3 regions of the Pantoea anthophila genome follow, and region 1 is predicted to be linked to each of the others. Evidence: predicted binding sites of a transcription regulator. Region 1 holds the regulator's gene; each other region holds the start of a gene.
What was found. The regulator PhoB, encoded in region 1, activates phosphate uptake and scavenging genes when phosphate is short. The targets are predictions, from matches to a motif close to CTGTCATAAAACTGNCNNAT.

Region 1 (10,444 bases):
TCGCTGAGGTACTCCTGGGTCGTCACTTCGATATCGAGCCAGATCAGTTTCTCCGGCTGCTGCCCGCTGAAGGCGTTTAACTGTTCAGCGATCTGCGCCAGCGATCCTTTCAGCGCCTGCATCGGCTGAGTCTGCGGCACCACCAGCGGGGTGACCGCCTGCAGGCCGCTGGCCGTCAGCTCCAGCAGGAAGACGCTTTTTTCACTGCTCAGCTCATCAAAACTCAGTGGGATCGGTGAGCCGCTGTAGCGGATATGCTCGCTGCCGGCGACGCGCTGCGCGCGATGAATATGGCCCAGCGCAATATAGTCGGCGGCGGGAAAGGCACTGGCCGGGAAGGCGTCCAGCGTGCCGATATAGATGTCACGCACCGAATCGCTCTGGCTGACGCCGACGGTGGTGAGGTGACCGGTGGCGATCACCGGCAGCGCATGGCCCAGTGCCTGTGCTGCGGCGAAACGCTGCTGATAGTGGTGAGCGATCGCCTCCAGCAGCGAGGTCTGTTTGTCACGTCCCGACTGACCCGCCCGGCTGCGCAGGATGTCGCGCGGCCGCAGGTAGGGAATCGCACAGAGCAGCGCCCCTGGTTCACCCTGACGGGTGTTGAGCAGCAGCACATCATCGTCCTGCGGGGTGGCGATCACCCGGGTATTGAGACAGGCGAGCAGCTCGCGCGACTCATTCAGCGTCGCCACGGAGTCGTGGTTGCCCGCCAGCACAATCAGCTGACAGCCGCTGGGCTGCAGCGCCACCACAAAACGGTTGAACATTTCGCGCGCGTAGCTGGGCGGCGTGCCGGTATCAAACAGATCGCCCGCAATTATCAGCGCATCCACCTGATGCTGTTCAATCTGGATCAACAGCCAGTCGAGAAACGCCTGATGTTCGGCCGCCCGGCTTTTGTTGTAGAAGAACTGCCCCAGATGCCAGTCCGCAGTGTGAATAATGCGCATGATGAGTCCCTGCCGTTGTGATTCGCCCGGCGATTATACTGGCTCTGCGGCCAAAGCAAAAAAGAGTCGCTGCACTGTCATAATTGATTACCTATGTGGTTACAGGCAGGTTATGTTTTTCATAAAAGTGTCACAAATCTGACGCATAATGGCGCCGCGAATCTCAGTGACAGCCGTCATAATCAGCAGGAGAAATAATGGCTAAGCGCATTTTGGTTGTGGAGGATGAAGCCCCCATCCGTGAAATGTTGTGTTTTGTTCTGGAGCAGAACGACTATCAGCCAATCGAGGCGGAAGATTATGACAGCGCCGTGGCCAGGCTGATCGAACCCTGGCCCGATCTGATTCTGCTGGACTGGATGTTACCGGGCGGCAGCGGTATTCAGTTTATCAAACACCTGAAGCGTGAGGCGATGACGCGCGACATTCCGGTCATGATGCTGACCGCCCGTGGCGAGGAGGAAGATCGGGTGCGCGGGCTGGAAGTGGGCGCGGATGACTACATTACCAAGCCTTTTTCCCCTAAAGAGCTGATGGCGCGCATTAAAGCGGTGATGCGCCGTATTTCACCAATGGCGGTGGAAGAGGTGATCGAGATGCAGGGGCTGAGTCTGGACCCCTCGTCGCATCGCGTGATGTCCGAAACCACGCCACTGGAGATGGGCCCGACCGAATATAAGCTGCTGCACTTCTTTATGACGCACCCGGAGCGCGTTTACAGCCGCGAACAGCTGCTGAACCACGTCTGGGGCACCAATGTGTATGTGGAAGATCGCACCGTTGATGTCCACATCCGCCGTTTACGTAAAGCGCTGGAGATCTCCGGCCACGATCGCATGGTACAAACCGTTCGCGGAACAGGGTATCGTTTCTCTGCCCGCTACTGAACGGAGCCTTTACCGTGCTGGAACGCCTCTCCTGGAAGAGATTACTGACAGAACTGCTGCTGGCCTGTCTGCCCGCGCTGCTGCCTGGCCTGCTGTTTGGCGGGCTGGCCTGGTGGCTGCTGCTGAGCGTGCTGCTGGTGCTGCTGTGGCATTTTCATAATCTGATGCGGCTGTCACACTGGCTGTGGCTCGACCGCACCATGACGCCCCCTGCCGGGCGTGCCAGCTGGGAGCCGCTCTTCTATGGGCTTTACCAGATGCAGCTGCGCAACCGGCGGCGGCGGCGCGAACTGGGCAATCTGATCAAGCGTTTCCGCAGCGGTGCCGAATCGCTGCCGGATGCGGTGATCCTCACCACCGAAGAGGGCACCATTTTCTGGTGCAACGGACTGGCGCAGCAGCACCTTGGCCTGCGCTGGCCGGAAGACAATGGCCAGAACATTCTCAACCTGCTGCGTTACCCCGAATTCTCCCGCTATCTTCGCCAGCGCGATTTTGATAAACCCCTGACGCTGGTGCTGAACAATAAACTGCACATGGAATTTCGCGTCATGCCCTACAGTGAAGGGCAGTGGCTGCTGGTGGCGCGCGATGTGACGCAGATGCATCAGCTGGAAGGGGCGCGCCGCAACTTCTTTGCCAATGTCAGTCATGAGCTGCGCACCCCGCTCACGGTGCTGCAGGGCTATCTGGAGATGATGAACGACTCAGTGATGAGCGAACCTTCGCGCAGCAAAGCGCTGCACACCATGTCGGAGCAGACGCGCCGCATGGACAGCCTGGTTAAGCAACTGCTGACGCTGTCGCGCATCGAAGCGGCCCCGGCGATCGACCTGAAAGAGAAGGTCGATGTGCCGGTGATGCTGAAACTGCTGCAGCATGAAGCCGCGACGCTGAGCGGCGGCCGCCACGACATCCATTTCCACACCGATCCCCATCTGAAAGTGTTCGGCAACGATGAACAGCTGCGCAGCGCCATCTCCAATCTGGTTTACAACGCGGTGAACCACACGCCAGAGGGCACGCGGATCGATATCAGCTGGCTGCGCGGCAAACAGGGCGCGATTTTCCGGGTCTGTGACAACGGGCCGGGGATCGCGCCGGAACACATCCCGCGGCTGACCGAGCGCTTCTACCGGGTTGACAAGGCGCGCTCACGCGCCACCGGTGGCAGCGGACTGGGGCTGGCGATTGTGAAACATGCCCTGAGCCACCACAACGCGCGGCTCGATATCACCAGCGTGCCGCATAAGGAGACCTGCTTTACCTTTACGCTGCCGGCAAGGTTGATTGTCAGCAGCGTGATGCAGGAGAATGCCGTTCATTAACCGCTGCCGGAACTCTGCCATGCGCCTGCTTCTTCTCTTCCTCATTACGCTGCTGCCGGGTCTGGCGCTGGCTCAGCCCGGCACGCTCGCCGGCAATCTCAGCAGTGTCGGATCTGATACGCTGGGCTATCTGATGACCCTCTGGAGCGAGGATTTCAGCCGTCAGGCTCCGGGCGTTAACGTGCAGGTGCAGGCCTCCGGCTCCTCTACGGCCCCGACCGCGCTGGCGGCGGGGGCGGCGCAACTCGGCCCGATGAGCCGCCCGATGCAGGCGGATGAACGCCAGGCGTTTGAAGCGCGCTACGGCTACCCGCCGCTGGCGGTGCCGGTGGCCATGGATGCGCTGGTCGTCGTGGTCAACCAGCGCAATCCGCTGCAACAGATTGCGCCCTCGCAGCTTGATGCCCTCTTTTCTGTGACCCGCCTGTGCGGTGCACACAGCGTGCCGCAGTTCTGGGGCGATCTTGGCTTAACGGGCGCTGAGTGGCGTAAACGGCCGATTCAGCGCTATGGCCGCAATTCCGCCTCCGGCACCTGGGGTTTCTTCAAGCAGCAGGCGCTCTGCAAGGGCGATTTTCGCCGCGACGTAGCGGAGTTTCCCGGCTCGGCTGCGGTGGTGCAGGCGGTAGCCGGGAACCCGCGCAGCATTGGCTACGCCAGTTTTGGCTTTCATCTCAGCGGCGTCAAAATGCTGGCGGTGATGAACGATCAGGGGCAGGCGATTGCCCCGGATGCGGAGGCTATCCGCAGTGGCCGCTATCCCTGGGCGCGTCCGCTCTATCTCTATGTCAATAAAGCGCCCGGTAAACCGCTGCCGCCGCTGGTGGCCGCGTTTCTGCAGCAGGTGCTTTCCGCGCAGGGACAGCGTCGGGTCAGTGAGGCGGGCTACCTGCCGCTCTCAGACGCGCAGATGGCGCAGGCGCGTTCAGCCCTGCAGTAATCCTCTAAGTTGAATTTTTTTCATCATCGCTGAATTTTCTTCAGTTGCAGACTGAAGCCACTCATGTCACTCTGCATTCAGACATATAGCCGTCCAGACGGCTATTTATATCAGAATGTAATTATTTCCTGCCGCAATGATTGGCAGGAGAGACAGGAGTGATCATGCAAAGAGAAACCGCCCCGTTCCGTGCCGATACTGTCGGCAGCTTCCTCCGTCCCGCCGCGATTAAGCAGGCGCGCGAACAGTTTGCGGCCGGCGAGATTGATGCGGCAGCGCTGCGTCAGGTGGAAGATGAGGCCATCCGTGATGTGGTGGCTAAGCAGCGTGAGAACGGCCTGAAAGTCGTGACTGACGGCGAGTTTCGTCGCGGCTGGTGGCACTTCGATTTCTTCTACGGCCTGGACGGCGTCGAGAGCTATGAAGCGGAGCAGGGCATTCAGTTCAATGGCGTGCAGACCAAAGCGCACGGTGTGAAAGTGGTGAGCAAGCTCGGCTTTCCGGCCGATCATCCGATGCTGGACCATTTCCGCTTCCTGCAGAGCATTGCCGGTGATGCGGTGCCGAAGATGACCATTCCCAGCCCCAGCGTGCTGCACTTCCGTGGCGGTCGCAAAGTGATCGACGCGGAGGTCTATCCCGATCTGGCGGACTATTTCGACGATCTGGCGCAGACCTACAAACAGGCGATTCAGGCGTTTTACGCGGCGGGCTGTCGCTATCTGCAGCTGGATGACACCGTCTGGGCTTACCTCTGCTCGGAAGATCAGAAGCGGGATATCCGGGCGCGTGGTGACGATCCGGCGCAGCTGGCGCAGACCTATGCCCGGGTGCTGAACAAAGCGCTGGAGGATAAACCGGCCGATCTGACCGTGGGTCTGCATGTCTGTCGCGGTAATTTCCGCTCAACCTGGATCTCAGAGGGCGGTTACGGACCGGTCGCTGAGATCCTGTTCGGCAGCGTCAACGTAGATGCTTTCTTCCTGGAGTATGACAATGCCCGTTCCGGCGGCTTCGAGCCCCTGCGCTTCATCAAGCCCGGTCATCAGCAGGTGGTGCTGGGGCTGATCACCACGAAAGTGGGAGAGCTGGAAGATCCGGCGCAGGTAAAATCCCGGCTGGAAGAGGCGGCGCAGTTTGTGAGTCTGGAGCAGATCTGCCTCAGTCCGCAGTGCGGCTTTGCGTCGACCGAAGAGGGCAACAGCCTCAGCGAAGCCGAGCAGTGGCAGAAGATTCGACTGGTTGTCGATATCGCGAAACAGGTCTGGTAAGGCTGTAACGTTGTGCAGACAGGCGCGTAAAACGCGCCTTTTGTGTATCTGCCGGTGCGTTTATGCGGATATTTCCCACCGTCTGTCTGTTTTTTAGGCACATCATCTTGTGTGCCTGTGCCAAAAATCAACGCTATCCTCTGTCATTTGAAAAAATGGCGGGATAAGCTTCTGGTTTTCCGATCCCGTATTGCCTTTCTCCGCTATAAACGTTTTACTTAGCGCCGTTGTCGATCCATCCCTCTGTGAACAGAATAAAAGCAGCTCAAATCACCTGCACTTTTCCCTGCGACGAGCATAATGCGCTGAGACACTCAGTCAGGTCGCGGCTTATATGCAGCGAGGGGGACAACACAAACCCAACTTCCACCGCAACATCAGTGACAGGCCGTATGACACATCGTTTAACTTCGAAGGACATTCTCGCGCTGGGCTTTATGACATTCGCCCTGTTTGTTGGCGCGGGCAACATCATTTTCCCTCCTATGGTGGGTATTCAGTCTGGCGAACACGTCTGGACTGCCGCTATCGGATTTCTGCTTACCGCTGTCGGTCTGCCCGTGATGACCGTGATCGCGCTGGCCCGTGTCGGCGGTGGCGTGGATGCGCTCAGCAGCCCGATCGGCAAGGTGGCGGGCATCGTGCTGGCCACCGTCTGCTATCTGGCGGTCGGGCCGCTGTTTGCCACCCCGCGAACGGCGACGGTCTCGTTTGAGATGGGCATCGCCCCCCTGACCGGTGAAGGCGCGCTGCCGCTGTTTATTTACAGCCTGATCTACTTTGTGCTGGTGATTGGCGTGTCGCTCTATCCCGGCAAGCTGCTCGACACGGTAGGGCACTTCCTGGCACCCCTGAAAATCGTTGCGCTGACCATACTGGGCGTCGCCGCGCTGTTGTGGCCGGCAGGCGGGACGATCACGGCTACGGCTGATTATCAGCGTGCGGCCTTCTCCAGCGGTTTCGTCAACGGTTACCTGACCATGGATACCCTGGGCGCGCTGGTGTTTGGCATCGTGATTGTTAACGCCGCCCGTTCGCGTGGCGTGGATAATGCTGCACTGCTGACCCGCTATACCGTACTGGCAGGACTGATTGCCGGTCTGGGCCTGACGCTGGTCTACCTCTGCCTGTTTAAACTGGGGGCGGGCAGCGGCGCGCTGGTGGATCAAAACGCTAACGGCGCAGCGATTCTGCACGCCTATGTTCAGCACACCTTTGGCAACATGGGCAGCTTCTTCCTGGCCGCTCTGATCTTCGTCGCCTGCATGGTGACCGCGGTGGGCCTGACCTGTGCCTGTGCGGAATTTTTTGCGCAATACCTGCCGTTATCGTATAAAACGCTGGTGTTTATTCTGGGTCTGTTCTCTATGGTGGTGTCGAATCTCGGCCTGAGCCACCTGATTCAGATCTCCATCCCGGTACTGACGGCGATCTATCCGCCCTGTATCGTGCTGGTGGTGCTGAGTTTCACCCTCAACTGGTGGAACAAGAGTAGCCGGATTATCGCGCCTGCAATGCTGGTAAGCCTGCTGTTTGGTATTGTCGATGCGATTAAAACGACCGGGTTTAAAGATTTGCTGCCGGCTTTCAGCCAGCATCTGCCGCTGGCCGACCAGGGTCTCGCCTGGCTGCCGCCGTCGCTGGTGATGCTGTTGATTGCCGCTGTGGTTGACCGGGTGAAAGGGCCTGAACAGGTGACGGCTCACTCGTAACAGTCAGCACGGTTTTTTCTTTAACCACGGGCTTGCCCGTGGTTTTTTCATTTCACAGGTACAGGTTGTTATGCAAGAAACCAATAAGCTCAAACGCGGACTGAGCACGCGCCACATCCGCTTTATGGCGCTGGGATCGGCGATTGGCACCGGGCTCTTTTACGGTTCCGCTGACGCGATTAAAATGGCCGGGCCGAGCGTGCTGCTCGCCTATATCATCGGCGGGGCAGTGGCTTACATCATCATGCGCGCGCTGGGTGAGATGTCGGTCAATAATCCTCAGGCCAGCTCCTTCTCCCGTTACGCCCAGGACTATCTGGGGCCGATGGCCGGATACATCACCGGCTGGACCTACTGTTTTGAAATCCTGATTGTGGCGATTGCCGATGTGACGGCGTTTGGCATCTATATGGGCGTCTGGTTTCCGGAGGTGCCGCACTGGATCTGGGTGCTGAGCGTGGTGCTGATCATCGGGGCGGTTAACCTGATGAGCGTCAGGGTGTTTGGCGAGGTGGAGTTCTGGTTCTCCTTCTTCAAGGTCGCCACCATTATCGTGATGATTCTGGCCGGTTTCGGCATGATTATCTGGGGGATTGGCAACGGCGGGCAGCCAACCGGTATTCACAACCTATGGACCAACGGCGGCTTCTTCGCTCACGGCGTGGTCGGCATGCTGCTGTCGCTGCAGATGGTGATGTTCGCCTACGGTGGCATCGAAATCATCGGCATCACCGCCGGGGAAGCGAAAGAGCCGGAGAAGTCGATTCCGCGCGCGATCAACTCGGTGCCATGGCGCATTCTGGTCTTTTATGTCGGCACGCTGTTTGTGATTATGTCGATCTACCCGTGGAACCAGGTGGGAACGTCGGGCAGCCCGTTTGTGCTGACCTTCCAGCATCTGGGGATCGCCGCGGCCGCCTCGATTCTCAACTTCGTGGTGCTGACCGCGTCACTTTCGGCGATTAACAGCGATGTCTTTGGCGTGGGCCGTATGCTGCACGGCATGGCGCAGCAGGGACATGCGCCGAAGGTTTTCATGAAGGTTTCCGCACGCGGCATTCCGTGGGTGACGGTCGTGGTGATGATGTTCGCCATGCTGATCGCGGTCTATCTCAACTACCTGATGCCAGAGAAAGTCTTCCTGGTGATCGCCTCGCTGGCGACCTTTGCTACGGTGTGGGTCTGGATTATGATTCTGCTGTCGCAGATCGCGTTCCGCCGCAAAATTGGCAAAGAGGCGGCCGGTAAGCTGCTGTTCGCCTTGCCGGGCGGCAGCTGGACCGCTGGCGTCGGCGTCGCCTTCCTCTGCTTTATTATCGGCCTGATTGGTTATTTCCCCGATACCCGCATTTCACTCTACGTGGGTATGGTGTGGATTGTGCTGTTGCTGCTGGGCTATAAGCTGGTGCGCAAGCCGCGCTAATCTTCCGTTCTGCTCTCCCGATTCACGGGGGAGCAGAACCGGCAATCTCCCGCCTTCATTCTCTTTTCCTCCCGCCTTAATTTCTCAAAGGATGCGCAGTCAGCGCAGAATAAAAGTATTTCCCGGCAGACGGCGTCAGACAGGCCTGAATGGCCAGAGAAGGGGAGGGTAAAAGGCAATAAAAAACGGCGAAACCAGTCGCCGAAAGAATCTAAATATTACAGGAAAAAATGTATAAAGGGATGATTGACGGGGCTATCGTAAAACAAAACGCGGGGCGCTGAAAGCCAGCCGGATTTAATTAAGAAAAGGGCGGAATAGCGCTAATTAACAGGGATTAACATTATTCAGACCGCGTTTTTGTTGCGGCCTGAATATGATTAGCCACAGACTCAGGGCAATATAACGGAAACCGGCAGCGTGGCGCTGTTGTCGATGTTTTTCTGCAGTTGTGTCAGCGTGGATTGATAAGGGCAGAGCAGGCCCACACTGGTATCCCTGCAGCCAGGCTGATGCCACGCCTGATGTAATAACGGGTGATTTTCATCAACCGGCTGCAGCCGGCGGAGATCATCCAGGCTTTGCGCCTGAAAGTAGATCTGCAAAAAACGTTCCCCGCTTCGCGTGTCGCGCCAGCGCTCCAGCACCAGACTGCCGCCCGGCGGAATATTCCCGCGTGAATAGCCTGGCAACGCCCAGTCAAAGCCCATCAGCGTGCGCACCATGGCAATATTGGTGTCGTGCGCCACCAGAATTAACCAGCGGGTCGGCGACGTGTCGGAACCAATCGCCTGCAGCATTGTGCTGAGGAGGATCGAGCCACGCCGCTGGGCCAGATAGAGGATATCGTTACTGAGGTCGTAGTTTGCGGTCAGCAGTGGCAGCAGCGAGGTGATCTGCGCCGCCGAGGTGATGTGTCCCCAGGCGAGTTGATTGAACGGCAGATTTTCGCTGTAGCCCAGGCGCAGCGTCTCCACCATGCTGGCCATCGCGCTCAGCCCCTCAACGTAACTGCCGCCGTTGCGGGTCTGTCTGAACTGCCAGGGGCGATCGAAGAACGTGCAGCGGGACGCAGGCGGGCAGACCGCCGCTCTGAGCTGCTGAATTGCCGGTTGCAGCTGCTTTTGCCGCTGTTCCAGATCGCCTGCCTTCTGCTGCTTAGCCGCCAGCGCCCGGGCGGGATCGATGTGGGTGAGCGGCAGTTTGTCGCTCTGAAACAGGGGATCGACCTCGCCCGCGACGTGATGCACCGGCACGCCGCAGCCGGGAAAGGCGCCGTCAGTCAGTGCCGCCGCGGTGGCGCGGGTGCGCTGCAACGGACTGGCCCGCACGTAGACCTGCGCCGCATCGGGGCAGCCCGCCGCCAGCAGGCCGAGCTGGCGATAGTGATCGCCCTGCCAGCGCCCCTTATTCACGACCGCGCTGTAGCCATGTCCGGTCAGCTCCCCATCGGCGGTGGTCCACACCGTCCAGGATTGCTCACTGGCCGCCTCAATCTCTTTGCGGTTTCCCGGCGTCGGTGGCCGCACGCCGTGGCGGCTCAGCTCGACCACCTTCTCCAGCTGATACTCAGCCGCCTGTGACGTCGTGCTCAGCAGACAGAGAGCGGCGAGAATAAGCACGCACCGACGCAGCCGTAACCGGATCATCTACTCATCCAGAGCGGGATTACCCGTCAGCGCTTTAATCTGTGGATAGAGGGCCGCATTGGCCAGCAGAACCGGATTACCATTTTTCAGCCCATCGTTACGCAGGTAGTCGTTGGTGACACCGCCCGCTTCGTGCATCAGGACAATACCCGGCAGACTATCCCAGGGATGCATGTGCGCTTCGTAATAGCCTATCAGGCGTCCAGCAGCAGCCCAGGCGCTGGTCAGCGCGCCGGATCCCACCCGAATAAACATGCCACCCTGCTCAATCAGGCCGGTGA
Region 2 (10,444 bases), 950 kb from region 1:
CATGGTTGGTGCCATCGAAGAAGCCGTGGAAAAAGCGAAGAAACTGTAATAACGGTTTCCCGGGAGGAAGATTATGGCTATGACTTATCACCTGGATGTGGTCAGCGCAGAGGAGCAGTTGTTCTCTGGTCTGGTACAGAAAATTCAGGTGTCAGGTAGCGAAGGTGAACTGGGGATTTTCCCTGGCCATGCGCCGCTGCTGACTGCCATTAAGCCTGGAATGATCCGTATCGTGAAACAGCACGGCGAAGAGGAGTATATCTACCTCTCTGGCGGCGTGCTGGAAGTGCAACCGGGCAGCAGCACCGTTCTGGCCGATACCGCGATTCGCGGTACCGATCTGGATGAAGCGCGTGCTCTGGAAGCAAAACGCAAAGCAGAAGAGCACATGAACAGCAGCCACGGCGACGTGGACTATGCTCAGGCCTCTGCCGAGCTGGCGAAAGCCATTGCTAAACTGCGCGTGATCGAACTGACCAAAAAAGCGATGTAATCCAGCTTTATGCGTCACGAAATGCCAGCCCTCGGGCTGGCATTTTTTTTGTCTGCTATGGCAAATCGGCCTCTTCGCCTAATTTCGGCCTGAGAAAAATGTAGTAATCTCCCCCCTAAACCGTTTTACTTTCACCCGTAAAAATTCACTCAGGATAGTTATGTCTAACAGTGCGATGAGTGTGGTGATCCTTGCTGCTGGCAAGGGCACCCGTATGTATTCCGATCTGCCGAAAGTTCTGCATACGCTGGCAGGCAAACCAATGGTTCAGCATGTCATTGACGCCGCCAAAGGGCTGGGCGCACAGCACATCCATCTGGTTTATGGTCACGGCGGCGACCGCCTGAAAGCAACCCTCACTGATAGTGCACTCAACTGGGTGCTGCAGGCTGAACAGCTTGGCACCGGCCACGCGATGCAGCAGGCTGCGCCTGCGTTTGCCGATGATGAAGAGATCATGATGCTGTATGGTGACGTGCCGCTGATCTCCCAGGAGACCCTGAAGCGGCTGCGCGAAGCCAGACCGCAGGGCGGTATCGGGTTACTCACCGTGGTGCTGGACGACCCCACCGGATACGGGCGCATTGTGCGTGAGAACGGCACCATCACCGGCATCATCGAACAGAAAGATGCCAGCCCGGCACAGCTTGCCATTACCGAAATCAACACCGGTATCCTGATTGCCAACGGCGGCGATTTAAAACGCTGGCTGGCGCAGCTCACCAACAATAATGCGCAGGGCGAATATTACATCACCGACATTATTGCGCTGGCGCATCAGGAAGGGCGGACGATCAATGCCGTTCATCCGGCGCGTATCAGTGAAACCGACGGGGTGAACAACCGGCTGCAGCTGGCGACCTTAGAACGCACTTATCAGGCGGAACAGGCGGAAAAACTGCTGCTGGCGGGCGTGATGCTCCGCGATCCGGCCCGTTTTGACCTGCGCGGAACGCTGACGCATGGGCGGGATGTGGAGATCGACACCAACGTCATTATTGAAGGTCAGGTGACGCTGGGCGCACGCGTGAAAATCGGTGCGGGCTGCATCATCAGAAACAGCGTGATTGGCGACGATTGCGAAATCAGCCCCTATAGCGTGATCGAGGATGCCACCCTCGCGACCGCCGTTACCGTCGGGCCGTTTGCCCGTCTGCGTCCCGGCAGCGATCTGGCGCACGCCGCCCACGTGGGTAACTTCGTCGAAATGAAAAAAGCGCGTCTGGGCAGAGGATCGAAAGCGGGTCACCTCTCCTATCTCGGCGATGCGGAGATCGGCGACAACGTAAATATCGGTGCAGGCACCATCACCTGTAACTATGACGGCGCGAACAAATCGAAGACCGTGATTGGCGATGACGTCTTTGTCGGCTCAGATACCCAGCTGGTGGCCCCGGTCAGCGTGGCAGCAGGCACCACTATCGCGGCAGGCACCACCATCATGAAGGATGTGACCGAAGCCGGGCTGGTCTACAACCGCAAAGAGCAGAATCACAAAGCGGACTGGCAGCGTCCGGTGAAGAAAAAATAAATTTTTAACGGCCCGCTTTATGCGGGCCGGTACAGTGCAGTGCCAAAACTATAATCCCCACTCTCTACAAGGCTCGGGGAACCGGCAAAGCCGGATATCAGGTCGCATGACAACGAAAGTGGCGAAAAGCCATGTAGTCAGGAAAACATCATTATGTGTGGAATTGTTGGTGCAGTAGCACAGCGCGATATCGCAGAGATTCTGCTGGAAGGTCTGCGTCGTCTTGAATATCGCGGATATGATTCGGCCGGTCTGGCCGTGGTCGATCGTCAGGGGCACGTTACGCGCCTGCGGCGTTTAGGGAAGGTGCAGAAACTGGCGGAAGCTGCTGAACAGCAGCCGCTGATTGGGGGCACCGGCATCGCGCACACGCGCTGGGCAACCCATGGCGAGCCGTCGGAAGCGAATGCGCATCCGCACGTCTCAGAACATATCATCATCGTGCACAACGGCATTATCGAAAACCATGAGCCGCTGCGCGCGGAGCTGATCGAACGCGGCTACGTTTTCGTTTCTGAAACCGACACGGAAGTGGTGGCTCATCTGGTTCACTGGGAGCAGAAGCAGGGTGGATCGCTGCGTGACGTGGTGCTGCGCGTGATCCCGCAGCTGCGCGGTGCCTATGGCATGGTCATCATGGACAGCCGCGATCCTTCACGGCTGGTGGCGGCCCGTTCCGGCAGCCCGCTGGTCATCGGTCGCGGCGTGGGTGAAAACTTTATCGCCTCCGATCAGCTGGCGCTGCTGCCGGTCACCCGTCGCTTCATCTATCTGGAAGAGGGCGATATCGCCGAGATCAGCCGCCGCGACGTGACGGTAATCGATCGTGAAGGCAACAGCGTGACGCGCGCCGAGATTGAGTCGAACCTGCAATATGATGCCGGTGACAAAGGCATTTACCGTCACTACATGCAGAAAGAGATCTATGAACAGCCGATGGCGCTGAAAAGTACCCTGAGCGGTCGCTTCAGCCAGGGGCAGGTGGATCTCAGCGAGCTGGGTGAGGGTGCCGAGGCGCTGCTGAGCCAGGTCGAGCATATCCAGATTATCGCCTGCGGCACCTCCTATAACTCTGGCATGGTGTCACGCTACTGGTTTGAGTCGCTGGCCAACATCCCCTGTGATGTTGAGATCGCCTCGGAGTTCCGCTACCGCAAGTCAGCGGTGCGCAAAAACAGCCTGCTGATCACCCTGTCGCAGTCGGGCGAGACCGCCGACACCCTGGCGGCGCTGCGCCTCTCGAAAGAGCTGGGCTACCTGGGATCGCTGGCGGTCTGCAACGTGGCCGGTTCGTCGCTGGTGCGCGAGTCGGACCTGGCGCTGATGACCAAAGCGGGCACGGAAATCGGCGTCGCGTCGACCAAGGCGTTCACCACGCAGCTCGCCGTCCTGCTGATGCTGGTGGCGAAACTGGGCCGTCTGAAAGGGATGTCCGCCGACACCGAGCATGAGATCGTGCACGCGCTGCAGGCGCTTCCCAGCCGGATTGAGCAGATGCTTGCGCAGGATAAGCTGATTGAGAATCTGGCCGAAGGCTTCTCTGACAAGCATCACGCGCTGTTCCTGGGACGTGGCGATCAGTATCCGATCGCTATGGAAGGGGCGCTGAAGCTCAAAGAGATCTCCTACATCCATGCGGAAGCTTACGCCGCTGGCGAACTGAAGCATGGCCCGCTGGCGCTGATTGATGCCGATATGCCGGTCATCGTTGTGGCACCCAACAACGAACTGCTGGAGAAGCTCAAATCCAACATCGAAGAAGTGCGCGCCCGTGGCGGCCTGCTCTATGTCTTTGCCGACCAGGATGCCGGCTTCAGCGACAGTGATGGGATGAAGATTATCCCGCTGCCGCATGTCGAAGAGGTGATTGCGCCGATCTTCTACACCGTGCCGTTGCAGTTACTCTCCTATCACGTCGCCCTGATCAAAGGCACCGACGTCGACCAGCCCCGTAACCTGGCCAAATCGGTTACCGTGGAATAATCAGGTGGGCCCCGAGTGGGCCCACTTCATTTTTGCGTACTGTCATATAACTGTCATATTTCGTACATTTCACTGTCATCAAACTGTCCTATTTTCCCTCCTGCAGCAATCACTGACTCTTACTAAAACGGCCCCGAGCCTGACTTTTCTCCCCTGGAGGGAACATGACACTGATGCGTAGCACCGTAGCCCGAATTCTTGCCACCACCTTCGCCGTCAGCGCGGTATCTGCTTTTGCGGCCACCGATCTCACGGGCGCTGGCGGGACATTCCCGGCACCGGTTTATGCCAAGTGGGCAGCAGAATATCAGCAAGCCACCGGTAGCAAAATTAACTACCAGGGCATCGGTTCATCCGGTGGTGTCAAACAGATCATCGCCAAAACCGTGGATTTCGGTGCGTCCGATGCGCCTATGAAAGAGGAAGATCTGCAGAAAAATGGCCTGTTCCAGTTCCCGACCGTCATCGGTGGCGTGGTACTGGCGGTTAACCTGCCAGGCATCAAGTCAGGCCAGCTGACGCTGGATGGCAAAACCGTCGGTGATATCTACCTCGGCACCATTAAAAAGTGGAACGACCCGGCAATTGCCAAGCTTAACCCGGGCGTAAAACTGCCAGAGACCAACATCAACGTGGTGCGTCGCGCTGATGGTTCAGGCACCTCGTTCGTCTTCACCAGCTATCTGGCGAAGGTGAACCCGGAGTGGAACAGCAAAATCGGTAAAGGGAACACCGTTAACTGGCCGGTCGGTCTGGGCGGGAAAGGCAACGACGGTGTCGCCGCCTTTGTTCAGCGTCTGCCGGGTTCAATCGGCTACGTGGAATATGCCTACGCCAAACAGAATAACCTGACCTACACCAAACTGATGGATGCCGATGGCAAAGCGGTCGCGCCAAACGAAACCAGCTTCAGCAATGCTGCGAAAGGCGCTGACTGGAGCAAATCGTTTGCCCAGGATCTGACCTTCCAGAAGGGTGCAGATGCTTGGCCTATCTCCTCCACCACCTTCATTCTGATCTACAAAGATCAGGCGAATGCGGCCAAAGGCGCTGAAGTGCTGAAGTTCTTCGACTGGGCTTACAAAAGCGGCGGCAAAACGGCTAACGCGCTGGATTATGCGGCGCTGCCTGCGAGCGTAACCGAACAGATCCGTGCCGCATGGAAAGCCAACATCAAAGACAGTTCTGGTAAAGCGCTTTATCAGTAATTGAACGACCCTGACCGGACGGTAGTCCGGTCAGACCCAGCGGGCGGCGTCATGCCGCCCCGATAACCTCTGAAGACTGAGACTTCTATGGCTGCAACGAAGCCGGCTTTCAAAGCCCCAGGCAAACAGGGTGACAAAATTTTCGGTGCACTGGTCCGGCTGGCTGCGCTGATTGTCCTGTTACTGATGGGCGGCATTATCGTCTCCCTGATCATCTCCTCGTGGCCCAGCATCCAGAAGTTTGGTTTCGCCTTTTTGTGGACCAAAACCTGGGATGCGCCCAATGAAGAATTTGGTGCTCTGGTACCGATCTACGGCACGCTGGTGACCTCCCTTATCGCGCTGATTATCGCCGTGCCGGTCAGTTTTGGTATCGCGCTGTTCCTGACTGAACTCGCACCCGGCTGGCTGCGTCGTCCGCTGGGCACCGCTATTGAACTGCTGGCGGCGATTCCGAGCATCGTTTATGGCATGTGGGGCCTGTTTGTTTTCGCCCCGCTGTTTGCCGAATATTTTCAGACGCCGGTCAACGACGTCATGTCAGGCATTCCGATTGTCGGCGCGCTCTTCTCCGGCCCCGCTTTCGGTATCGGTATTCTCGCGGCGGGGGTGATTCTGGCCATCATGATCATCCCTTACATCGCCTCCGTGATGCGCGACGTCTTTGAGCAGACGCCGGTCATGATGAAAGAGTCCGCCTACGGCATCGGCTGCACCACCTGGGAAGTGATCTGGCGCATCGTCCTGCCGTTTACCAAAAACGGCGTGATTGGCGGCATCATGCTGGGACTGGGACGTGCACTGGGTGAGACCATGGCGGTCACCTTTATTATCGGCAACACCTACCAGCTCGACAGCCCGTCGCTGTTTATGCCGGGTAACAGCATTACCTCGGCGCTGGCCAACGAGTTTGCGGAGGCGGAGTCGGGCGTGCATGTTGCCGCGCTGATGGAGCTGGGGCTGATCCTGTTTGTGATTACCTTTATCGTTCTGGCGATTTCCAAGCTGATGATTATGCGCCTGGCGAAAAGTGAAGGAGCGCGCTCATGACCACGATTGAAATCCAGGCGCGTGCCGAACTGGACGCTTCACGCCGTAAAATGCAGTCCTGGCGCAGCACCAAAAATAAGATCGCGCTGACGCTGTCGCTGCTGACCATGGCGTTTGGCCTGTTCTGGCTGGTGTGGATCCTCTTCACCACGGTTTCCCGCGGCGTGGATGGCCTCTCCTGGTCCCTGTTTACCGAATCGACCCCGCCACCGAACACCGCGGGCGGCGGGCTGGCGAATGCCCTGGCCGGGAGTGGATTACTGATTTTCTGGTCGACCTTCTTTGGTACGCCGCTGGGGATTCTGGCCGGGATCTATCTGGCGGAATATGGGCGCAAGTCGGCCCTGTCAGAGGTGATCCGCTTCATTAACGACATTCTGCTGTCGGCACCGTCGATTGTGGTCGGCCTGTTCGTCTACACCCTTGTGGTGTCGCAGATGCAGCACTTCTCCGGCTGGGCCGGGGTGATAGCGCTGGCGCTGCTGCAGGTGCCGATTGTGATTCGTACCACCGAAAACATGCTGCGTCTGGTGCCAGACAGCATGCGTGAAGCGGCTTACGCCCTGGGCACGCCGAAGTGGAAGATGATCTCGGCCATCACCCTGAAGGCGTCCGTCTCCGGCATCATCACCGGCGTGCTGCTGGCCATCGCCCGCATCGCCGGGGAAACGGCTCCGCTGCTGTTTACCGCGCTCTCGAATCAGTTCTGGAGCACGGACATGATGCAGCCGCTGGCCAACCTGCCGGTCACCATCTTTAAGTTCGCCATGAGCCCGTTCGCCGAATGGCAGAGCCTGGCCTGGGCGGGCGTGCTGATTATTACCCTGTGCGTGCTGCTGCTGAACATTGTCGCGCGGGTGATTTTCGCCAAAGGCAAACACGGTTAACTTCCGGCGCGGCCCGCTGCGGCGCCGTATAAGAGAGATGAATGATGAGTATCGCGACGGCATCAGCCGATAAAATTCAGGTCCGTAATCTGAACTTCTATTACGGTAAGTTTCATGCGCTGAAGAACATCAACCTGGATATCGCTAAGAATCAGGTGACGGCATTTATCGGGCCATCGGGCTGCGGTAAATCGACCCTGCTGCGTACCTTTAACAAAATGTACTCCCTCTATCCTGAGCAGCGGGCCGAAGGGGACATTCTGCTGGATGGCGAAAATATTCTGACGGCCCAGCAGGATATTGCGCTGCTGCGCGCCCGGGTCGGCATGGTCTTTCAGAAGCCGACCCCGTTCCCGATGTCGATCTATGACAACATCGCCTTTGGCGTGCGCCTGTTTGAAAAGCTGTCACGTGCCGATATGGATGAGCGCGTGCAGTGGGCGCTGACCAAAGCGGCACTGTGGAATGAAACCAAAGACAAGCTGCATCAGAGCGGTTACAGTCTCTCCGGCGGTCAGCAGCAGCGTCTCTGCATTGCGCGCGGCATCGCGATTCGCCCGGAAGTGTTACTGCTCGATGAGCCCTGCTCGGCGCTGGACCCGATCTCGACGGGGCGTATCGAGGAGCTGATCACCGAGCTGAAGCAGGACTACACCGTGGTGATCGTGACGCACAACATGCAGCAGGCGGCACGTTGCTCTGACCATACGGCCTTTATGTATCTGGGCGAGCTGATTGAGTTCAGCGACACCGACACGCTGTTTACCAAACCGACGCAGAAGCAGACTGAAGACTACATTACCGGCCGCTACGGCTGATCTGACAGGAGATCGACATGGATAATCTGAATCTGAACAAACACATCTCCGGTCAGTTCAATGCCGAGCTGGAGCATATCCGCACTCAGGTGATGATCATGGGCGGGATGGTCGAGCAGCAGCTGACCGACGCGATTACCGCGATGCACAACCTGGACGGCGAGCTGGCGCAGCGGGTGATCGACGGTGACCAGAAGGTCAACATGATGGAGGTGGAGATTGATGAAGCCTGCGTGCGCATCATCGCCAAACGTCAGCCAACCGCAATCGATCTGCGGCTGGTGATGGCGATCATCAAAACCATCTCTGAGCTGGAGCGCATTGGCGATGTGGCAGAGAAGATCAGCCGCACGGCGCTGGAGAAGTTTGGTCAGCAGCACCTGCCGCTGCTGGTCAGCCTGGAGTCGCTGGGCCGCCACACCGTACAGATGCTGCATGATGTGCTGGACGCCTTTGCCCGCATGGATCTCAATGAGGCGATCACTATCTACCGTGAAGATAAAAAGGTGGATAAAGAGTATGAGGGCATTGTGCGTCAGCTGATGACCTACATGATGGAAGATCCCCGCACCATTCCCAGCGTGCTGACGGCGCTGTTCTGCGCCCGTGCGATTGAGCGCATCGGCGATCGCTGCCAGAACATCTGCGAAATCATCTTCTATTTCGTTAAAGGTCAGGATTTCCGCCACGTTGGCGGTGACCGTCTCGACGAACTGCTGTCGGGTGATGACGGCAGCAATCGCCCTTCCTGATCCCGCTTACCCTGCGCCTGCCCGGCGCAGGGATAAGCCTTTTCAATTGGTCACACCCTGAACACTCTTTATAATTGCGGCACTTTTCTCTCTGAGGTGCGCAAAGATGTCCCCTTCTCCCCAATCGAAGCCAGGCGTCACGCCCGGCAAAGCGATGCTGGCTGCGGTCAGTGGTTATGCCATGGATGGATTCGACCTGCTGATACTCGGCTTTATGCTGCCGGCTATCTCCGTTTCGCTGGCGCTCAACCCCTCACAGGCGGGATCGCTGGTGACCTGGACGCTGATTGGCGCGGTAATCGGTGGCATCGTGTTTGGTCATCTCAGCGACCGTTTTGGCCGCATCCGTATGCTCACCGTCACGATTCTGGTCTTTTCTGTCTTCACCGGTCTGTGCGCGGTGGCGCAGGGCTACTGGGATCTGCTCGCCTGGCGCACGCTGGCGGGCGTCGGACTGGGCGGCGAGTTTGGTATCGGCATGGCGCTGATTGCCGAAGCCTGGCCGGTGGAGAAGCGCAATCGCGCGTCAGCGTGGGTCGGCATTGGCTGGCAGCTCGGCGTGCTGATGGCGGCCTTTATCACGCCGCCGCTGCTGACGCTCATCGGCTGGCGCGGCATGTTCCTGGTCGGGCTGCTGCCGGCGCTGGTCTCGTTTGCTATCCGCCGCGGCATGGGCGAGCCGGAAGCGTATCAGCGTCAGGTTAAGCAGGTGCCGTCGCTCTCTTTCCCGGCGCGCCTGAAGCTGCTGGTGCGCGATCGCACCACCGCCAAAGCCAGCCTCGGCATTTTTATTCTCTGTTCCGTGCAGAACTTTGGCTACTACGGGCTGATGATCTGGATGCCGAGCTACCTCTCCTCCAGCTTTGGCTTCAGCCTGACCAAATCGGGTCTCTGGACGGCGGTCACCGTCGTCGGGATGACCTTTGGCATCTGGCTGTTTGGCGTGCTGGCCGACCGCTTTGCGCGCTGGAAAATCTTCCTGCTCTACCAGTTTGGTGCCGTGGTGATGGTGGTGGTCTACGCCCAGCTGCGCGATCCCACCATTATGCTGGTGACCGGCGCGATCATGGGGATGTTCGTTAATGGCATGATCGGCGGCTACGGTGCACTGATTTCCGATACCTTCCCGCCGCAGGTGCGGGCCACCGCGCAGAATGTCCTGTTCAACCTGGGTCGTGGCGTGGGCGGCTTTGGGCCGGTGGTGATAGGGCTGCTGGCCAGCCAGTTTTCGTTCACGGCGGCGATTACCCTGCTGGCGCTGATTTATCTGCTGGATATCGTGGCGACGCTGTTCCTGCTGCCGAAGAAGCAGGGTCAGGAAGATACGCTGGGCGCGATTGGCTGACAGACGGTGGCCGGGGGATCGCTCTCCCGGCCATCAGGGCTTTCTGATGCTGCTCAGCGTGCGCCGGGCAGGCACGATCAGTTCATCAGCGGCAGGAGCTGCCGATAGAGGGTTGCAAAGGTTTCCCGGCGTGAGCGGTACTCCGCCATTCTGCCGGGATCCGGCTGATGCCGCTGCACCCGCACCGGTGTCGGGACGGTGACGCTGGCATCCAGCGCCTGCTGTGCCAGCCTGGCCGCGCCCAGTGCCGGGCCAACCTCGCCGCCATGACAGTAATCCAGCGTCTGGCCGCTGATATCCGCCAGCATCTGACGCCACAGCGCACTGCGCGCTCCGCCGCCGATCAGCATAATGCTCTCTGGCTGAACACCACACTC
Region 3 (10,444 bases), 1.2 Mb from region 1:
AATCTTCGTGGACTTCCTCGCTCAGCGTGTTGACCGAGATATTGCCGTTCTCATCAATGATGATGCGTTCACCTTCGGCAATCGAGTCGTTGATATCCTGGCGGGTCATGATCTGCAGAAATTTCTCGGGACTGGCAAAGACCGACTTAATAAACCTGAACATAGCGATCCACTTGTGAGTCAAAAAAAGAAGTATGTGACTGAATCCACACTCTCGCCCAATTAATTTCAGGGGAAATTTCTTAAAATCAGCTAATTAGCGAAGCGGTAAGGCGTTGTTTCCGGCGATTTTTTCCTGAAAACCTCAACGTTACCAGCGGCCTGGCGTTGCAGACGCCTCCTTCTCTGTTGGATTGAGCTGCGGGGACGCGGCGCGCTCTCCCGGCCAGGAAAGACTAAGCTCAAGGGTCATCCGCGTACTCTTACCCTGTCTGAAACGCATCGAGGAAAGTTTGCATGAAACTACGAACACTGGGCCGTACCGGTCAGCGCGTCTCTGAAATTGGCTTTGGCGCCTGGGCTATCGGCGGAACCTGGGGAGAGGTCAGCCTGGAGGATGCCAGAGCCGCACTGCATGCCGCGCTGGATGCGGGCGTTACCTTTATCGATACCGCCGACGTCTATGGCGATGGCCGCTCCGAAAAAATCATTGCCGAGGTGCTGAAACAGCGCGGCGGCGAACGCCCTTTCGTGGCTACCAAACTGGGGCGGCGCCTCTCTCCCCATGTGGCTGAAGGCTACAATGCGAAAAACCTCAACGATTTCATTGACCGCTCGCGGGATAATCTGCAAACCGACACGCTGGATCTGGTCCAGCTGCACTGCCCGCCAACCGAGGTCTATTACAGCCCGGAGGTGTTTGCGGTGATGGATGAGATGGTGGCCGCCGGAAAAATCCGTCACTACGGCGTATCCGTTGAGAAAGTCGAAGAGGGTCTGAAGGCGCTGGAGTTTCCCAACGTCGCGTCCATTCAGCTGATTTACAACATTTTCCGCCAGCGTCCGGCTGAACGGCTTATGCGTGAGGCGAAAAGCCGAGATGTGGCTATCATCGCCCGTGTGCCGCTGGCATCAGGCCTGCTGACCGGCAAAATGCACGCCGACAGCGTGTTTGCCGCTGACGATCACCGCACCTTTAACCGTCATGGCGAAGCGTTTGATAAAGGAGAGACCTTTTCCGGCGTGCCTTATGAGGTGGCGCTGGAGGCGGTTGAGGAGATTCGCCGCTTTGTTCCGGGCGACATCACGATGGCCCTGTTCGCGCTGCGCTGGATCCTGATGAACGACGATGTCAGTGTGGTCATTCCCGGTGCGAAAAACCGCGAGCAGGCGGAAGCGAATGCGCGTGCCAGCGGCGTTGACGCGCTCTCTGCGGAAACGATGACGGCGCTGAAGCAGCTCTATCAGGAGAAGATCGCGCCCCACGTGCATCAGCGCTGGTAAACGGGCGTTACAACGCCTGGGCGCAGGCCCAGGCGGAACTCCAGGCCCACTGGAAGTTATATCCCCCCAGCCAGCCGGTCACGTCCGCCACTTCACCAATAAAGTAGAGTCCCGGCACCGCGCGCGCCTCCATGGTTTTTGAGGAGAGCTGCGTGGTGTCCACGCCGCCCAGCGTCACTTCGGCGGTGCGATACCCCTCGGTGCCGTTTGGCTGGATGCGCCAGGCGTGCAGGGTCTGCGCCAGTTCCGTTTGCTGTCGGCTGTTGAGCTGCTTCAGCGTGACATCCGGCACCACGTTCAGCGCCTGCAGCACTTCCACCAGCCGTTTCGGCAGGATTTTGGCCAGACTGTTTTTCAGGCTGAGGTTAGGATGGGCGTCGCGCTGCGCCGTCAGAAACGGTGCCAGCGGGGTGGCGGGCGACAGATCGACCGTCACGAACTCACCCGGCTGCCAGTAGCTGGAGATCTGCAACACCGCCGGGCCGGATAGCCCGCGATGGGTGAAGAGCATCGCCTCTTTAAAGCGGGTACCATCTTCGGCATCGATGGTGGTGTCCAGCGCGACGCCAGAGAGCGTCTGCAACTGCTCCAGCAACGGTTTATGCAGGGTAAAGGGCACCAGTGCGGCCCGCGTCGGGAAGACGCTCAGCCCGAACTGCTCCGCAATTTTGTAGCCAAACGGCGAGGCACCCAGACCCGGCATCGACAGGCCGCCGCTGGCGATCACCAGCTTTTCAGCCTGCACCGTGCTGCCGTTGAGTTGCAGCGAATAACCGCGCTCATCGCGCGTGACGCTGAGCACTTCACTGCGCAGCCGCAGAGTGACATTGCCCCTGTCACACTCGGCCATCAGCAGATCGACAATCTGCTGCGCAGAGTCGTCGCAGAAGAGCTGGCCCAGGGTTTTCTCGTGCCAGGCGATGCCGTGGCGATTAACCAGATCGATGAAATCCCACTGGGTATATCTGGCCAGTGCCGACTTGCAGAAGTGGGGATTGTGCGACAGATAAGCCGCCGGTTCCGTGTAGAGATTGGTGAAGTTGCAGCGCCCGCCGCCAGACATCAGAATTTTGCGGCCCGGCTTCTTGCCATTATCCAGCAGTAATACGCGGCGTCCCCGCTGTCCGGCCTGGGCGGCACAGAACAGGCCTGCGGCCCCGGCACCAATGATGATAACGTCAAACTGTTCCACTGCAGCTCACTCATATAACAGGAAAGGCGCAGATTGTAGTGATCTGCTCACTGAGACGCCAGCGTCAAAAAATTGCCGTAAATGTGTCATAATGTATCTGCTTAATATCTAACCCTTTTTCGCTGACTTACGCGTCAGGCTTACAACGAAAGGTCAAATTAGGGCTATATTTTCCTTTCCCATACAGCACGTTGTCGCGGATAATGCGCCGCGTTCATGTCCTCCAAAAATGGCGTAACGTTTATGCTACATCTGTTTGCTGGTCTAGACCTCAGTACGAGTCTGTTATTGGTTCTTGCCCTGCTGTTTGTATTGTTTTACGAAGCGATCAACGGTTTCCACGACACGGCCAACGCGGTTGCGACGGTCATCTATACCCGTGCCATGCGTGCCCAGCTTGCTGTGGTCATGGCAGGCGTATTCAACTTCCTTGGCGTGCTGCTCGGTGGATTGAGTGTCGCTTACGCTATTGTTCATATGCTTCCCACCGACCTGCTGTTAAATGTGGGATCGGCACACGGTCTCGCCATGGTGTTTTCTATGCTGCTGGCGGCGATTATCTGGAACCTCGGCACCTGGTATCTCGGTCTGCCGGCCTCCAGCTCCCATACGCTGATTGGCGCCATTATCGGTATCGGTCTGACCAACGCCCTGATGAGCGGCACCTCGGTCGTTGATGCCCTCAACATCCCGAAAGTGCTGAATATCTTCCTTTCTCTGATCCTGTCGCCGATCATCGGCCTGGTGATTGCGGGTGGCTTAATCTTTATTCTGCGCCGCTACTGGAGCAGCACCAAAAAGCGTGCGCGTATTCATATGACGCCTGCTGACCGTGAGAAGATCGACGGCAAGAAGAAGCCGCCGTTCTGGACCCGTATTGCCCTGATTGTATCGGCAATCGGCGTCAGCTACTCGCACGGGGCAAACGACGGCCAGAAAGGCATTGGTCTGATCATGCTGGTCCTGATTGGTGTGGCTCCGGCGGGATTCGTGGTCAACATGAATGCCTCCGGTTACGACATCACGCGCACCCGCGATGCGGTCAATCACCTGGAGCAATATTATCAGCAGCATAGCGCCTCGCTGACGCATATCATCCAGATGGCACCGCCAAAGCTGCCGACACCGGAAGAAGTGCCGGCCACCAGCCCGCAGGAGTTCCACTGTGACAGCGCCCGCGCGCTGCAGGCGGTTCAGCGTGCTCAGGGGCTGCTGAATAACCTGCAGAGCTACGATCAGCTGACGGTTGAACAGCGCGGTCAGATGCGTCGTCTGCTGCTCTGCATCTCCGACACTGCCGACAAGGCGGCGAAACTGCCGGAGACCACGCCCGATGACAAACGCTTCCTTGGTAAGCTGAAAAGCGACCTGCTCGGCACCATCGAGTATGCGCCGATCTGGATCATCATGGCTGTGGCGCTGGCGCTGGGCACCGGCACCATGATTGGCTGGCGTCGTGTCGCCACCACCATTGGTGAAAAAATCGGTAAAAAAGGCATGACCTATGCGCAGGGCATGTCGGCTCAGGTGACGGCCGCGCTGTCGATTGGCGTCGCCAGCTACACCGGTATGCCGGTTTCGACCACGCACATCCTCTCCTCATCCGTTGCCGGTACCATGCTGGTTGACGGTGGCGGATTGCAGAGCCGGACCATCAAGAACATCGCGATGGCGTGGGTCTTCACCCTGCCGGTCTGTATTGTGCTGTCAGGTTCGCTCTACTGGATTGCGTTAAAACTGGTGTAATGCCAGCTAAAAAGGGCGGCTCCGGTCGCCCTTTTTTAATGCCAGATCGCCAGCGCCACCAGGCTGATAATGACCAGTCCGCACAGCGCGCTGGTCAGAATAAACTGCCCACGCACCCGCTCGCAGCGCCGGATAAACTCATCGTCATGATGGTCGAGATAGCGCTTAGCCCAGATATAGGTTACCAGCCTCACCTGCTTGCTCGGCTGACCGTGAGAGGTAAAAAAGCCCGCGCCGTCGACATACTGATAGAGCAGTGGATCGCACCCCCGTAATACCGCCAGCAGTGCGCGCAGAGATGAAAAATAGCGCGCCATATTCACGATGCATACCACACAAAGCGCCCAGAAAAGCGCAACCGTGCTGATCATATTCTCCCCCTCCCGACTGGCGGCGCAGTCGCTGACCCAGCGATAAATCCCTGAGCAAACCTGCCGTCATCACCAGCCACTGAATCACCGGACTGCGAAAGTTTTCGACCCCCTGAGCGGTTGCGAATCGGACCGCCTTTTTTCAGTGTAGGAGAAATCTTTACGTTTTTTCCAACGATGATTTTCGTTCAGCGCGAGTAAATCCGGCACAGCCTTGATCTTATTCACAAGCCAGACGGCAACCACAGCATTTACGGTGAGAGAAGACTATACTCAGGGCATAACTACATCACCTGCAACGCAGGCAGACACTTTGGTGGCGCTCATCGCCCGCTCGCGCAAGGGATTTCGCTCAGCTGTGACGCGGCAGGAACACCGGATGCCATCCTTAATCTCGCGAAAGGAGTTTTATCATGGCTTATAAACATATCCTGATTGCAGTAGACCTTTCCCCCGAAAGTCAGTTACTGGTGGATAAGGCCGTTTCGCTGGCTCGCCCGTACGATGCCCGCATTTCCCTGATTCACGTCGACGTGAACTACTCCGACCTTTACACCGGTCTGATCGACGTTAACCTGGGGGATATGCAGAAGCGTATCTCGGAAGAGACGCACACCGCCCTGAAAGGATTATCAGAGGCGGCCGGTTATCCGATCAGTGAAACCCTGAGCGGCAGCGGCGACCTGGGTCAGGTTCTGGTCGATGCCATTAAGAAGTATGACGTTGACCTGGTGGTCTGCGGTCATCATCAGGATTTCTGGAGCAAGCTGATGTCTTCGGCCCGTCAGCTGATTAACACGGTGCATATCGATATGCTGATTGTGCCGCTGCGCGATGCCGACGACGAATAAATCCTTTTCTGAAAGCCGGCGTCAGCCGGCTTTTCTCTGTCGTCTCTTTCAGGTTCGGCCCGGCCCCCGCATTTATCCGCTTCATTTCGCTTATCTGAACATCATATTAAAACCGGCGTTACATTAATGAATCGTTGATTCGCTAATGCGAATCGTTTTATTTCGCGCAGTGCGCTGTTTATCACAATTTTACTATGGGCAACCTTTTTCCCATTCGCTATCTTTCGCCTGCTCTCCGATCTGTTTACATCAGAGAGAGCAGGAAAAAGATAAGCTGATCTATTTAATCAATAAGGACATTAACAATGAGAGAAATTAACGAGAAAGAAATTGCGGCGGTAAGCGGTGCTGGCCTGCCTGAATTTCTGGGTGACGTGAACAGCGCACTGACGGACGTTTCGGGCTTACTGGACAGCACCCTGACGTCGCTGAAGGAAAGCACCACATTCGGAGAGCGACTGAGTCTGACCTTCAGAGCCCTCGGCCTGAATGTGGCCAAAAGCTTTCTGACCGCCTTTTCCGGCTTCCTGACGACAATATCGGCCTGATTTATTTACCCTGTTTGTACGATTGCGCAAACAGGAGAGGCTGAAGCATGCCTGAAACGTTATCAGGCATGCTCTTTAAGCAAAAACAGAAAACGAAATAGCCACTCGCGCTGACATACGTTATTCGCTGAGCGGAGGATAAATATCAAAGCGATGGCTTTTAGTCACCACGGCGGCCTGCGTCACCACACCCGCCAGCGGCGGCGCATAGTCTGGCCGTTTTACCACAATGCGTTTTCTGGCCAGCCGGCGGGCAGGCTCCAGTAACGCATCCGCATCCTCATCCGGCCCCACCAGCGACTGAAAGACCCGCATCTCCTTTTTCACCAGCGCACTTTTCTGGCGATGGGGATACATCGGATCGAGATAAACGACGTCAGGCGGTGGCGTGATATCACCCAGTGCCTGGGCACTGGCCGCATGAATCAGCGTCAGCCGCTCGCGCAGCCAGGGACCGATTTCCGCATCCTGATAGCCACGCTGCAGACCATCTTCCAGCAGTGCTGCCACCACCGGATGGCGCTCCAGCATCCGTACCCGGCAGCCCAGCGCCGCCAGCACAAACGCATCGCGTCCCAGACCGGCGGTCGCATCGACCACATCCGGCAGATAACTGCCTTTGATGCCGACCGCTTTGGCGACGGCTTCACCGCGTCCTCCGCCGAAACGACGGCGATGGGCCATGGCGCCGGTGACGAAATCAACAAATATACCGCCCAGCTTTGGCTCATCCCGCTTACGCAGTTCAAGGTGGGTCGCGGTCTGCACCAGCGCCAGCAGCGCGGTGTCATCCTGCTCCAGCTGCCAGCGCTGCGCTAAACGTGACAAGGCGCCGTCTCCGGCGCCTGATTCATCGAGCAAACAGATTTTCACGAACCGACTTATCCCTGAATGCCGTAATGTTCCAGCATCGCATCGAGCTGCGGCTCACGGCCACGGAAGCGCTTAAACAGCTCCATTGGCTCTTCCGAACCGCCGCGCGTCAGGATGTTATCCAGGAACGACTGGCCGGTTTCGCGGTTGAAGATCCCTTCCTCTTCAAAACGGGAATAGGCATCCGCCGCCAGCACGTCCGCCCACAGATAGCTGTAGTAACCTGCCGCATAGCCGCCCGCAAAAATGTGGCTGAAGGCGTGCGGGAAACGGCCCCATTCCGGACCAGGCACCACCGCCACGCGGCTTTTCACTTCACGCAGGGTTTCCAGAATCTGCGCGCCTTTTTCCGGGTTGAACTCGGTATGCAGACGGAAATCGAACAGGCCGAACTCCAGCTGACGCAGGATAAACAGCGCGGCCTGATAGTTCTTCGCGGCCAGCATTTTATCCAGCAGGGCTTTCGGCAGCGGTTCGCCGGTCTCATAGTGTCCGGAGATAAACGCCAGCGCATCCGGCTCCCAGCACCAGTTTTCCATAAACTGGCTTGGCAGTTCGACCGCATCCCATGGCACACCGCTGATACCGGAAACACCAGGCGCTTCGATGCGGGTCAGCATGTGGTGCAGACCGTGACCGAACTCATGGAACAGGGTAATCACTTCGTCATGGGTGAAGAGCGCAGGTTTCCCCTTCACCGGACGGTTAAAGTTACAGGTCAGATAGGCGACCGGCTTCTGCAGGGTGCCATCGGCTTTACGCATCTGACCCACGCAGTCATCCATCCAGGCGCCGCCACGTTTGTGTTCGCGGGCATAGAGGTCGAGATAGAAGCTGCCGCGCAGTTCGCCGGTTTCATCGAACAGATCGTAGAACTTCACGTCAGGATGATAGACCTCAACGTCGTTACGCTGCTTCGCACTGATGCCGTAGATGCGTTTGACCACTTCAAACAGGCCAGCGACCGCACGCGCTTCCGGGAAGTATGGGCGCAGCTGCTCATCGCTGATGGTATAGAGATGCTGCTTCTGCTTTTCCCCGTAATAGGTGAGATCCCACGGATTCAGCTCTTCAACGCCATGCTCTTTTTTCGCGAAGGCGCGCAGCTGCTCCAGCTCTTTTTCCCCCTGCGGACGGGCGCGTTCGGCCAGGTCATTCAGGAAGTCGATCACCTGAGACGGGCTCTGGGCCATTTTGGTCGCCAGCGATTTGTCGGCGTAAGAGTCAAAGCCCAGCAGCTGTGCCAGCTCGTGACGCAGCGCCAGCTCTTCCGCCATGATCGGGCCGTTATCCCATTTCCCGGCGTTTGGCCCCTGATCGGAGGCGCGTGTCGCATAGGCGCGATACATCTCTTCACGCAGCGCCGCGTTATCGCAGTAAGTCATCACCGGCAGATAGCTTGGGATATCCAGCGTCAGCAGCCAGCCCTCCTGCTCTTTGGCTTCGGCCTGCGCTTTCGCCGCCGCCAGCGCACTTTCTGGCATACCGGCCAGCTCATTTTCGTCGGTGATCAGTTTGCTCCAGCCCATGGTGGCATCCAGCACGTTGTTGCTGTACGCCGAGCCCAGCTCGGAGAGACGTGCGGCGATTTCGCCATAGCGCTGCTGCTTCTCTTTCGGCAGACCGATACCGGAAAGCTCAAAATCGCGCAGGGCGTTATCTACCGCTTTCTTCTGCGCCAGATCCAGGGTCGCGTATTGATCGCCCTCTTTCAGGTCGCGATACGCCTGATACAGTCCCTCATGCTGACCCACCCAGGTGCTGTACTCCGACAGCAGCGGCAGCGTCTGCTCATAGGCTTCGCGCAGCTCCGGGCTGTTCTTCACGGCATTGAGATGGCTGACCGGCGAGAAGATACGGCTCAGGCGGTCATCCGTTTCAGCCAGCGGCTGAACCAGGTTATCCCAGGTGTAAGGCGCGCCGTGCGCCACGACCTTTTCAACTTCTGCGCGACACTGACTGAGCACTTCAGTCACGGCAGGCACCACATGTTCAGGCTGGATGGCAGAAAAAGGGGGAAGCGTAAAAGATGTCAGTAGCGGATTGGTCATAGCGCAGTCCTTTATGGATGTATGGGGCGCAGCGGGTCGCGCAACGCAATCTCAATAACATGCGGCTTAGTGTAGCGAAAATCAATGGCAGGCAGGATGAGGTGAGGAAGAAACCGCCGGATCGCGCGCCCCGATTTGTTGTCACGCTTCTGGCACATCGCCCGCCCATCCCTGATATAATCGCGGATTCTCATGCTTTTCCTGCGTCGGGTGCTGTGCGTCGTTCTGTGGGTAATACGTGAGGTAATAATTGGTACAAATTGATTTCCCATCGATTAAAACCTTATACATTCAACAGGATAAACAATGCTGAGTTATCGCCATAGCTTCCATGCTGGCAACCACGCCGACGTACTGAAGCACACCGTGCTGAGTCTGATCATTACGGCGCTGAAAGAGAAAGAGAAACCGTTCTTCTACCTGGATACTCACGCAGGCGCGGGCCGCTATCAGCTCAGCGGTGAACACGCCGAGCGCACCGGCGAATATCTGGAAGGCATCTCCCGCATCTGGCAGCAGCCCGATGCGCCTGAACTGCTGCAACCCTACTTTGATGCGATTGCTGCGCTGAACCGCAGTGGCACGCTGCGCTACTATCCCGGCTCGCCGCTGATTGCCCGTCACCTGCTGCGTGAAGATGACAAACTGCAGCTTACGGAACTGCACTCCAGCGACTACCCGCTGCTGCGTAACGAGTTCAGCAAAGATAAGCGCGCGCGCGTCGATCGTGCCGACGGCTATCAGCAGCTGAAAGCGAAGCTGCCCCCGCTGTCGCGTCGTGGTCTGGTGCTGATCGACCCGCCGTACGAGATGAAAAGCGATTATCAGGCGGTGGTGAAAGGCATTCAGGAAGGCCATAAGCGTTTCAGCACTGGTGTTTTTGCGCTGTGGTATCCGGTGGTGTTACGTCAGCAAATTAAACACATGCTACGCGATCTGGAAGCCACCGGTATCCGCAATATCCTGCAGATTGAACTGGCGACCCGTCCTGACAGCGATCAGCGCGGCATGACCGCTTCCGGCATGATCGTGATTAACCCGCCGTGGAAGCTGGCGCAACAGATGGAAACCCTGCTGCCGTGGCTGCATCAGAAGCTGGTGCCCGCCGGAACCGGCCACGCGGTCGTGAACCAGATCGTGCCTGAATAAGTGCGTCCGGCCTGATGTGGCTCCTGCTGGCCGGTGCGCTGGCCGCGCTGCAACCCGCCCGACGGCTGGCTCTCCTGCTGTTAGCGTTCGCCGTCGGAGTGGGGTTCTATCAGCATGTTCTGACGTGGCCGGTGCTGCCGTTGCTGGCCGGCACCGGGGTGCTGGTCGCGCTGCGTCTCTGGCATACGGCCCCTTCCCGGCGGCACCGCCTCAGCGAAGC

Region 2: pstS (phosphate ABC transporter substrate-binding protein PstS) is a predicted target of PhoB. The motif match lies at 4,047-4,066, and genes of this name have one in related genera.
Region 3: pitA (inorganic phosphate transporter PitA) is a predicted target of PhoB. The motif match lies at 2,697-2,716, and genes of this name have one in related genera.

Annotation. Positions count from the first base shown of each region.
Region 1 covers NZ_CP110473.1:3,004,167-3,014,610, reverse strand. The annotation lists gene sbcD (exonuclease subunit SbcD) at 1-953, opposite strand, end outside; gene phoB (phosphate response regulator transcription factor PhoB) at 1,151-1,840, shown strand; gene phoR (phosphate regulon sensor histidine kinase PhoR) at 1,855-3,168, shown strand; gene OJ965_RS16635 (PstS family phosphate ABC transporter substrate-binding protein) at 3,188-4,108, shown strand; gene OJ965_RS16630 (cobalamin-independent methionine synthase II family protein) at 4,273-5,379, shown strand; gene brnQ (branched-chain amino acid transporter carrier protein BrnQ) at 5,772-7,091, shown strand; gene proY (proline-specific permease ProY) at 7,162-8,514, shown strand; gene OJ965_RS16615 (histidine-type phosphatase) at 8,907-10,163, opposite strand; gene OJ965_RS16610 (inositol monophosphatase family protein) at 10,164-10,444, opposite strand, start outside.
Region 2 covers NZ_CP110473.1:40,265-50,708, reverse strand. The annotation lists gene atpD (F0F1 ATP synthase subunit beta) at 1-49, shown strand, start outside; gene OJ965_RS02775 (F0F1 ATP synthase subunit epsilon) at 74-493, shown strand; gene glmU (bifunctional UDP-N-acetylglucosamine diphosphorylase/glucosamine-1-phosphate N-acetyltransferase GlmU) at 654-2,024, shown strand; gene glmS (glutamine--fructose-6-phosphate transaminase (isomerizing)) at 2,178-4,007, shown strand; gene pstS (phosphate ABC transporter substrate-binding protein PstS) at 4,172-5,215, shown strand; gene pstC (phosphate ABC transporter permease PstC) at 5,303-6,265, shown strand; gene pstA (phosphate ABC transporter permease PstA) at 6,262-7,152, shown strand; gene pstB (phosphate ABC transporter ATP-binding protein PstB) at 7,197-7,970, shown strand; gene phoU (phosphate signaling complex protein PhoU) at 7,988-8,722, shown strand; gene OJ965_RS02735 (MFS transporter) at 8,829-10,067, shown strand; gene xylB (xylulokinase) at 10,145-10,444, opposite strand, start outside.
Region 3 covers NZ_CP110473.1:284,689-295,132, reverse strand. The annotation lists gene OJ965_RS03905 (hypothetical protein) at 1-163, opposite strand, end outside; gene OJ965_RS03900 (aldo/keto reductase) at 457-1,443, shown strand; gene OJ965_RS03895 (BaiN/RdsA family NAD(P)/FAD-dependent oxidoreductase) at 1,451-2,635, opposite strand; gene pitA (inorganic phosphate transporter PitA) at 2,879-4,381, shown strand; gene uspB (universal stress protein UspB) at 4,417-4,752, opposite strand; gene uspA (universal stress protein UspA) at 5,166-5,603, shown strand; gene OJ965_RS03875 (hypothetical protein) at 5,909-6,151, shown strand; gene rsmJ (16S rRNA (guanine(1516)-N(2))-methyltransferase RsmJ) at 6,272-7,024, opposite strand; gene prlC (oligopeptidase A) at 7,033-9,075, opposite strand; gene OJ965_RS03860 (hypothetical protein) at 9,087-9,269, opposite strand; gene OJ965_RS03855 (23S rRNA (adenine(2030)-N(6))-methyltransferase RlmJ) at 9,382-10,224, shown strand; gene OJ965_RS03850 (CPBP family intramembrane glutamic endopeptidase) at 10,239-10,444, shown strand, end outside.